Regions from separate parts of the Microbacterium sp. DWRC1-3 genome, predicted to be linked through region 2. Evidence: predicted binding sites of a transcription regulator. Region 2 holds the regulator's gene; each other region holds the start of a gene.
What was found. The regulator LexA, encoded in region 2, represses DNA repair genes until DNA is damaged. The targets are predictions, from matches to a motif close to TCGAACANNTGTTCGA.
Positions count from the first base shown of each region.

Region 1: recA (recombinase RecA) is a predicted target of LexA. The motif match lies at 1,108-1,123, and genes of this name have one in related genera.
Region 3: ACP699_RS13955 (DUF222 domain-containing protein) is a predicted target of LexA. The motif match lies at 1,491-1,506, and genes of this name have one in related genera.

Region 1 is NZ_JAFCUS010000001.1:786,549-789,822, reverse strand. Features, by position in the region: gene ACP699_RS03815 (CinA family protein) at 1-358, shown strand, start outside; gene ACP699_RS03810 (helix-turn-helix domain-containing protein) at 500-808, shown strand; gene ACP699_RS03805 (DUF3046 domain-containing protein) at 827-1,051, shown strand; gene recA (recombinase RecA) at 1,321-2,367, shown strand; gene ACP699_RS03795 (regulatory protein RecX) at 2,523-3,236, shown strand.
Region 2 is NZ_JAFCUS010000002.1:973,320-976,593, reverse strand. Features, by position in the region: gene ACP699_RS17365 (histidinol-phosphate transaminase) at 1-671, opposite strand, end outside; gene ACP699_RS17360 (LysM peptidoglycan-binding domain-containing protein) at 738-1,106, opposite strand; gene lexA (transcriptional repressor LexA) at 1,396-2,082, shown strand; gene ACP699_RS17350 (S9 family peptidase) at 2,211-3,274, shown strand, end outside.
Region 3 is NZ_JAFCUS010000002.1:259,818-263,091, reverse strand. Features, by position in the region: gene ACP699_RS13955 (DUF222 domain-containing protein) at 72-1,460, opposite strand; gene ACP699_RS13950 (serine hydrolase domain-containing protein) at 1,602-2,699, opposite strand; gene ACP699_RS13945 (acyl-CoA dehydrogenase family protein) at 2,810-3,274, opposite strand, start outside.

The DNA.
Region 1 (3,274 bases), on a different contig from region 2:
GCTTCTCGGGGGCGTCGTGGCCTACGCGACGCCGGTGAAGGCGACCGTGCTGGGAGTGGACGCGGCTCTTCTGGCCGCACACGGACCGGTGCACCCGCAGGTCGCTCTGCAGATGGCCGACGGCGTCAGAGACGTGGTCGGTGTCGGGGGCGCGCCAGCCGATGTAGGCGTGTCGACGACGGGGATCGCCGGCCCGGACTCCCCGGACGGCCAGCCGGTCGGCACTGTGCACATCGGAGTCGTAACCCCTGTGGCGTCGCGGACCACGGCCTTCCACTTCAGCGGGGACCGCGACGCGATCCGGGCGCAGGCCGTGGCGGCAGCACTCCGAGAGGTGCTCGCGGTGGTGGCGGAATAGTGACGCCCTCGGCCTGGTTATCTCTCTTGTGCTCACACTAAAACCACAGAGTGCAGGGGTAGATTCTGTGCAGGCCAGGGGTACTAGACTGGCTGTCTCATCGGGGGAGACCTCGAACGATCACATGGGGAGGAGGTTCCGATGATTCTTGTTCGACAGGAAATCGGCGATGTGCTGAGGGACTTCCGCCTGCAGAAGGGGCGCACGCTCCGGCAGGTCGCAAGCAAGGCATCGGTTGCCCTCGGCTACCTCAGTGAGGTCGAGCGCGGGCAGAAGGAGGCATCGAGCGAGATCCTCGCATCTGTCGCCGATGCGCTCGACGTTCCCATCTCGACGATCATGCGCGAGGTCGGAGATCGCATCTCCGTGCTCGAGGGCATTCAGGTGTTCCCGGATGTCGTTCCGGACGACCTCGTGGCCTCGATCGAACCCCAGCTCTCTCTGCACTGACCCACGGTCAGGCCAGCGATGCGTCGTAGCGAGTTTCTCCGCGCCGTCGAGACAGAGTTCCAGGCGCGTGCCTCCTCTCTGGTGAACGACCTCGGTCTCAGCGCCGTCGGCGGCCGTACGGCTGTGGAAGCGCTGGCCGACGGCACACCACCGCGCGAGATCTGGTTGGCGCTGTGCGCCGAGATGGATGTGCCGGAGAACAGGCGGCATGGCGTCGGCAGGCAAGAGCCGCGCGGACGCTGATCCGTCCCTCGATGTCCGATGCCTACGGGACACGCGATGAGATCCACGGCGTGTCGTCGAAGATCTGTTCGAAGCGGGCGTAGTCTTCTGCACAAGTGGTTCAGGGAGTCTGTTCTCCACGGTATGTGAGCTCGCGGCGTCGATGTCGGTGGCCTCTCCTACGGTGGAAAACGAGCCGAAGAGCCATTACGCCTTGTCGGAGAGTTTCTCCCAACCGGGAGAGCCGCGACAGCCTACAGGCGGCATCACGCGCGCAGAAGGAGCACATCATGCCATCACCCGCCGACCGCGAGAAGTCCCTCGAGACCGCCCTCGCCCAGATCGACCGCCAGTTCGGAAAGGGCTCGGTCATGCGGCTGGGCAGCGATGAGCGTGCCCCCGTGGCCGTCATCCCCACCGGCTCCATCGCCCTCGACGTCGCCCTCGGCGTCGGAGGTCTCCCGCGTGGTCGAATCGTCGAGATCTACGGACCGGAGTCCTCGGGTAAGACGACTCTCACCCTGCACGCGATCGCGAACGCTCAGCGCGCCGGCGGCATCGCCGCCTTCATCGACGCCGAGCACGCGCTCGACCCGGATTACGCCGCGAAGCTCGGTGTCGACATCGACGCGCTTCTGGTCTCCCAGCCCGACACCGGTGAGCAGGCGCTCGAGATCGCCGACATGCTCGTGCGCTCGGGGGCCATCGACCTCATCGTCATCGACTCCGTGGCCGCGCTCGTCCCTCGCGCCGAGATCGAGGGTGAGATGGGTGACTCGCACGTGGGTCTGCAGGCGCGACTCATGTCACAGGCGCTGCGTAAGCTCACGGGTGGTCTGAACCAGACCAACACCACGATGATCTTCATTAACCAGCTTCGCGAGAAGATCGGTGTGTTCTTCGGCTCGCCCGAGACCACCGCCGGTGGTAAGGCGCTGAAGTTCTACGCCTCGGTCCGCATGGACATCCGTCGTATCGAGACGCTGAAGGATGGCACCGACGCCGTCGGAAACCGCACCAGGGTGAAGGTGGTGAAGAACAAGATGGCACCGCCCTTCAAGCAGGCCGAGTTCGACATCCTCTACGGCGTCGGCATCTCCCGCGAAGGCAGCCTGATCGACTTCGGTGTCGAGCACGCCATCGTGAAGAAGTCGGGCTCGTGGTACACCTACGACGGAGACCAGCTGGGCCAGGGCAAGGAGAACGCGCGAACGTTCCTGCTCAACAACCCCGACATCGCGCTGGCCATCGAGACGCAGATCAAGCAGAAGCTCGGCATCGGCGGCGCGGCTGTGCCGGCGGCTGCAGACGAGCTCGCCGAGCGTCGTCCGGCCTGATGAACGACACTCGTGGGGGCGATCCGGATCGGGTCGCCCCCATCATCCCTCTCTTCGGCGGTGCATCGAAGAAGCCTGCCTCGACGCGACCGGCTCAGAATCCGGAGCGTGGCCAGGAGGCGGAAGAACCTTCGCCACGTACCGGCGATGCGGCCGTGTGGCGTACGACCTGGGACGCGCCGCCCGCGGGGGTTTCCCGTATCGACGAGAGCGACGCAGGCACACCCAGCGATCGGCACCCCGCACGAGGAGTCAGGGGCAGCTCTGCCGCGGCGTCTCGCTCGGCAGGTTCCGCTCCTCGTCTCCGTGCGCTCGGCGACGAGCCGAGCGACGGCATCGACAGTGGAGAGACGGCGTCGCCCGACGAGATCCGAGTCTCCGCAGAAGAGTCGCTCGTGCGCAAGCTGCGGGCTCGGTCGTTGTCCATCTCCGAGTCGCGGCAGATGCTGAGGGGCGTGGGGCTCGACAGCGGCATGATCGACGACGTGATCGACGACTTCTGTCGTCGTGGCTATCTCGATGATTCCGCTCTCGCGGGGGTTCTCGTGACGTCGGGTGTGGAACGGAAAGGCCAGGGGAGGGTGGCCCTGTCTCGCGCGCTCGCCCAGCGGGGCATTCCGCGCGACGTGATCGACGCTGCTCTCGACGAGCTGCCTGACGATGACGACGAACGTGCGCTCGAGTTCGCACGTGGCAAGGCGCGATCGATGGGGCGACTTGACCCCGACACGGCTCTCCGTCGATTGGTGGGCCAGCTCTCCCGTCGCGGCTACAACGGAGCTGTGGCGATGAAGGCCGCGAAGTCCGCGCTGCGGGAGGCCTCCTTCGGCGGTCCGACCTCCGGTGTCCGCTTCGTCGATTCCGACTGAGGCGGCGACACGCCCCTGCTCGGCAGCGGCTCGTACAA
Region 2 (3,274 bases):
TTGCTCATCGTGCGCGAGACGGCGAGTCGCGGACGCCCTTCGAGCAACGTCAATGCGGACACCGCGTCGCGGGGAGCGAACTCCTGGTAGGCCTCGTCGACGATCACGATGCCCCGAGCCGCGTCGTAGACGGCTTCGACGACGTCGAGCCCCAGCGGCGTGCCGGTGGGGTTGTTGGGCGAGCAGAGGATCACCACGTCCGGGTCGGCGGCCCGCACCTGCTCGGCGGCCTCCTCCGGCGTGATCGTGTAGTCGGGCTGCCTGGTGCCGGCGATCCACCGCGCCCCGGTCCCCTGGGCGATCAACGGGTACATCGAGTACGTGGGTGCGAAGCCGAACGCCGTGCGCCCCGGCCCGCCGAACGCCTGCAGGATGTGCTGGAGCACTTCGTTGGACCCGTTGCCCGCCCAGATTTGTTCGGGGGTGAGCCCGTGCCCCAGATACTCGGCGAACGACTCACGAAGGGTGCTGAACTCCCGGTCGGGGTAGCGGTTGACGTCGCGGATCGCCACGGCGATGTCGTCGAGGATGTCGCTGGCCACTTCATCCGGGATCGGATGTGTGTTCTCGTTCACGTTGAGCGCGATCGGAAGGGGCGCCTGCGGAGCGCCGTACGGCGTCAGTCCGCGAAGATCATCACGTAGCGGGAGATCGTTGAGGGAGAGGGTCACCCTTCCCATGTTAAGCGGCGCCCCGAGTCGATGACGCAAAGTTGCTGCCGCGACGCTGCGGCAGGATCAGTTCACGTACTGGGCCGGGATGGCCAGTGTCTGACCGATCTGGAGCTCGCCGCCACGCAGCAGGTTCATCCGGCTGATCTCACCGATCACGTCGCGCGGGTCGGCGTCGGGGGCGACGCCGGTCGCGATCGACCAGAGCGTGTCGCCCGGCATGACCGTGACGGTCTCGACGCTGACGGCCGCGGCGTCTGCGCCCGAGGCGATCGCACTGCCACCGCTGAGCGCGGCGAACGCGATGCCGACCGCGAGCGGCACAGAGGCGAAGGCCAGCAGCACGGCGCGGCCACGCGTCGTCAGTCGGAGTCGCGTCGAAGGACGGGTCGACGCCGGAATGACTGCTGCGGTGCTGAAGCTGATGCTGCTCATGTGGTGCTCCTTAGCCTGTCCCGGAGCCGTGAAGCCACCGGGGAAGTTGGCGTAGCGTTCGCATTCCCGCCTCGGCCGGGAGCCGTGAATGCGAAGCTACGTACCGAAGATATCTTCGAGTTCGAACATCTGTCAAGTATTCTTCGAAACCCCACCGACGATTAGGCCGACACGCTCGAACAGATCTTCCAGATCGGCCCGATTCTCGGATACGGTTTCGATAAGGACACCCCACCACGGGCCTCCGACATTCGAAGAGGGACGTCGGATCACGCACTGAAGGAGCACCATGAGCGAGAACTCTGCCCCCGAGTCGGAGGCACCGCGCACGCGCCGCCGGAAGAGCCTCAGCCCGAAGCAGATGGCGATCCTCGAGGTCATCCAGAACTCGATCGCGCACCACGGCTACCCCCCGAGCATGCGCGAGATCGGCGACGCCGTCGGCCTCAAGTCCCTCTCCAGCGTCACCCACCAGCTCGGACAGCTCGAGCTCAGCGGCTATCTGCGCCGCGACCCCGGGAAGACGAGAGCCATGGAAGTGCTCATCGATCTGCCTGGCACCAGCACCGAGAGCCCCGCCGACGTGGCGACCCCGGTCGGAGACGCCGCGCTCGTCCCCCTCGTCGGGCGCATCGCAGCCGGCGTGCCGATCACCGCCGACCAGCAGGTCGAGGAGATCTTCCCCCTCCCCCGCCAGCTGGTGGGCAAGGGCGACCTCTTCATGCTCAAGGTCTCCGGCGAGTCGATGATCGATGCCGCCATCTGCGACGGCGACTGGGTCGTCGTCCGCTCCCAGAACAGCGCCGAGAACGGCGAGATCGTGGCAGCGATGCTCGACGGCGAGGCCACCGTGAAGGTGCTGCGTCGCCGCGACGGCCACACCTGGCTGCTCCCCCGCAACTCCGCGTTCGAGCCCATCCTCGGTGATGAGTCCGTGATCCTCGGCAAGATCGTGGCAGTACTGCGCGCGGTCTGAGACGAGACGGCACGATGAAGCCCCTCCCGGGAGCCGGGAGGGGCTTCGTGTCGTCGGGCGACGGATCAAGACCGCGATGCTCCCGTCCTGACGCACAGGCGTCCGCCTTCGACGCCTAGGCTCGAAGCATGTCGTCGTCCCCCTACGGTTCCTGGCCCTCGCCCTTCTCCGCGGCCTCCGTCGCGGCCTCCTCTCCGCGCATCGACGGAGCCCGCTTCGTCGGTGCGGAGATCTGGTGGGGTGAGTCGGTACCCGCCGAGAAGGGACGCGTGACGGTGCGGAGTTCTTCCGGCTCCGAGATCCTCCCCGCCCCCTGGAGCGCGCGCTCTCGCGTGCACGAGTACGGCGGAGGCGCCTGGACAGCCGATGAGCACGGCACGCTGTTCTTCGTCGACGCAGGAGACCAGCGGGTGCGCCGCCTGAGCGTCGGAGCCGAACCCGTCGCCCTTACCGCCCCGGGCCCCTCGCACGGCGGTCTGCGCGTGCAGAACGGCCGCCTGCTGGCCGTGCGCGAAGACCTCTCGACCACGCCGCACATCCGCTCGGTCGTCGAGATCCCGCTCGATGGATCCGCCGCCGAAGACCCGTCCGCGATCAGGGTGATCGTGCAGGGAGACGGCTTCTTCGCCCACCCCGCCCTCTCTCCCGACGGCACCCGCGCAGCATGGGTCGGCTGGGAGCGAGGACGGATGCCGTGGGAGGACGCGCACGTTCAGGTCGCAGAGGTCCCCGGCGGGACGCCGCACACGATCCCCTCGCGGGCGGCGCTGCAGCCCGAGTGGCTCAGCGACGCGGAACTAGTCTTCGCCGACGATCCCGACGGTCGCTGGGCTCTGCAGCGCATCACACTCGACGGGGTGACTCCCACCGGGCCGGCGCGACCGTTCGCCCCTGCCGGCGCTCCTGTCGATGCCGACACCGGCTACGGGCTGTGGGTGCTCGGCAACCGCTGGTACCAGCCGCTCGACGACGGCCGCATCGTCGCCGTCCGTACGAACGGCCGCGACGAGGTCGTCGTGATCGATGCCGACGGCGGCGTGAGCGTGATCGACCTCCCCGGTGACGGCCACGTGAGCATCGATGCCGTCGACGGCACCAGGGTGCTCCTCTCCGGCAACGGCTCTCGGGCGACGGCGGGCCTGTGGTGCGTCGACATCGAATCCGGCGAGTTCATCGCCGTGCGCGGCGGCGA
Region 3 (3,274 bases), 710 kb from region 2:
GGTGACATCGCCGGGCCGTGACGTCGAGCCGCGACGTCGTCAGGCAGCGACGTGGTCAGGCAGCGACGTGGTCAGGCCGCGATGTCGAAGCGTGCGCGGCCTCCGAGCCTCGGGGTTCGCGCAGAGTCGACGTATCGCGGCGGAATGAACCACACCCGCCCCGCCGCACCGCTCCCGCTCCCGCTCCCGCTCCCGCTCCCGCTCCCGCTCCCGCTCCCGGCAGTATCGATGCGGATCTGCCACCCGTTGTCGTGGATGCGATGGTGACACGTTTCGCACAGCAGCACCCCGTTGGAGAGATCGGTCGGCCCGTGGTCTCGTCTCCACCATCGAATGTGATGCGCCTTGGTCATCTCCGGCGGCAACCCGCACATCGCGCATCCCCCATCACGCTCCACCAGCGCCAGCCGTTGCGCCCGGGTGAACAACCGCTTCTCCCGTCCCCAATCGAGGATCTCGCTGTCTCCGCCGAGAACACACGGGATCACGCCGCCCCCGGCCGCCATCCGCCGCGCGGCCCCGACGCTGACCGGCTGATCGACCCCGTCCACGGTCGCCGTCCCCGTGCCGGCCTCCAGATCGTCGAGGTTCATCCGCACGATCACCGTCGCACCGGCGACCGGCACCCGCTGCTCGCACCCGAGCACGTGCGCGCAGAACACCGCGAGAGCATCGGCCTGGATCATCGGCACCGTCCGCCGATCCGCATCGGGCGCCTCCGCATCGGGCGCGTCTTTCCGCGCGGCGAACACGGCGGTCACATAGCCCCGGATCGCGGTGACCACGGGCGCAGCGGTCTCGACATCGAGCACCGCGTTCAGATGCACCATTCCCTCACGCTCGAACAGTGTCAGCGCGCGCCTGCCGCGGCGCTCTTCCTCCCGAGGCTCCAGACCATCCGGATCGAGCCATGCTTCTGCACGGACCACGAGCTTTCGCACATCGTCGAGTGCCAGACCTGCCGCCTTCTCCGCCAGCATTCGCTCGGCTTCGACGACACGCTCCACCCCCGTGGCGATCCGACAACGATCGAGCAACCCGATGATCATCGCGGCGGCGGGAGCACCGAGGGCCCCCGATTCCAGCGCCTCGCTCACCAGCGGATACTTCGCCGGCAGACGCGCACCCAGAAGGTCGCTCCGGGGCGCCGTCGCCTCTCCCACCTTGACGAGGCGCGACGCATCACCGGTCGACACCCCCGTGGCTGCCGCGATCAACGTCGCCGGGTTGCGGTAGCCCTGCTGCTTGGCCAGGCTCTCCGCCCCGAGCTCCGGACGCGACTCGCGGGAGATGCACGCCGCCACCGACACATGCACGGCGTCCAACCGACGCCGCAGCACCCCGATAGACGCGCTCACCTCGATCAGCTGCTCGCGGGACAGCTCCCCGGAGTCACCGGCATCTGACCACGCCTCATCGAGGCGTGACATCGCCTCGTGCAACGCGGTCAATTTCGACATACTCGATTCTACCGCGAACGGTCTCGACATTCGAAGTTATGTTCTATTGAATACCGGTGCGACCAGCATGTCGTGAAGACCGAGCACCGGGTCAGCCGCAGGGCACGCGCCGTTCCGGATGCCCGGGTGGCACCGAGATCTTCACTGCACATCGGCGAACAGCCCCATGACCTCCGGGCCCATCTCGACTTGACTCAGCACGATGCGGAACGAGCCGTCGGGATCGATCCAGAAGTCGGTTCCCTGCCCACCCGACCAGCCGTAGCGACCGGAGTGCTCCCCCGCGGTCTGCACTGCGACGCCGAATCCCCACCCCGTGTCCTCCCAGAACCCGGGAAAGAAGCTGTCGTCCGTCTTCGTGCTCGACGACACCTGGTCTGAGCACATCAGCGCGAGCGATCCGGGGTCGAGGATCACCGTGCCGTCGTGCCGTCCTCCGGCCGCGAGCATCCCCGCGAACGCGGCATAGTCGGCGGCGGTCGAGACGAGCTCCGAGTGACTGAGGTCGAACGGAGCGGGCGCGAGGGAGAACCCTCCCGCGGCGGGCTCGATCTCGACCAGCTCCCCATCCTCGTGGCGATACGCGGCGGGCAGCCGGTGAGCCTTGTCGAGCGGCACCGTATACCCGGTGTCGACCATGCCGAGCGGATCGAAGAGGTCACGCTGCAGGTGCGCCTCCAGCGGCCCATCGACCACACGCGCGAGCAGAATTCCGAGGATGCCGAAGGAGTGGTGGTAGCGCCACCCGGTACCGGGTTCGAACGCCAGCGGGAGCGCGGCCAGCGCCTCCAGCCACTCCTGAGCCCCCATCGCGACCGGCTCCTGCCCCGCAGCCGTGCGGTTCGCGATCATCGCCTCCGCCAGCGGCGTGGGCACGACCTGCACGCCGTACCCCGAGGTGAGGGTGAGCAGGTGCCGCAGCGTGATCGGCGTCATGGCGAACCCGACCTCGTCGAGCGCGGCTTCCGGGGTGCGCAACACCCGGCGCCCGGCGAGCTCGGGCAGCCACCGCTCCACGGGATCGTCGAGCCGGAGGCGCCCTTCCTGGACGAGACGCAGCGCCGCCACCGCGAGGATCGGCTTGGTCATCGACTGGATGCGCACGATCGCATCCGCCCGAAGGTCGCCGGACGCGACGATCTCGACCCTCCCGCCCGGCATCCCCTGCACACCGACGATCCCTGGAGCGGTGCCCCGCGCGACGTGGTCATCGAGGATCTGCGGGAGCGAAGCCGTCATGCGGTCGATTCAACTCCGACGGCGGCACCGTGTCCACGCCCCGGGCGATCGACCAGGGACAGGAAGAGGCCCCGGATGTCGCATCCGGGGCCTCTTCTGCGTAGGTGACGTCAGCGCTTGCCGACGATCTGACGGCCGACGAGATCGCGCATGATCTCGTTCGTGCCGCCGTAGATGCGGTGCACGCGAGCATCGGTGAAGGCGCGGGCGATCGGGTACTCCATGATGTAGCCGTAACCGCCGTGCAGCTGCACGCCCATGTCGAGCACCTCCCACTCGCGCTCGGTAGCCCAGAACTTGACCTTCGCGGCATCCTCGGCGGTGAGCGTGCTGTTCTTGTAGGCGAGCAACGCGCGGTCGATGTACGCCCACATCGCGTCCGTGGTCGCGGCCATGTCGGCGAGCCGGAAGCGGGTGTTCTGGAAGTCGGCGATGCGCTCGCCGAACGCCTCGCGGTCCTTCGTGTAGGCGACGGTCCAGTCGAGGGCGGCCTGCGCGGCTGCGGCTGCGGCGACGCCGATCGAGAGACGCTCAAGCGGCAGGTTTAGCATCAGCTGGATGAACCCCTGACCCTC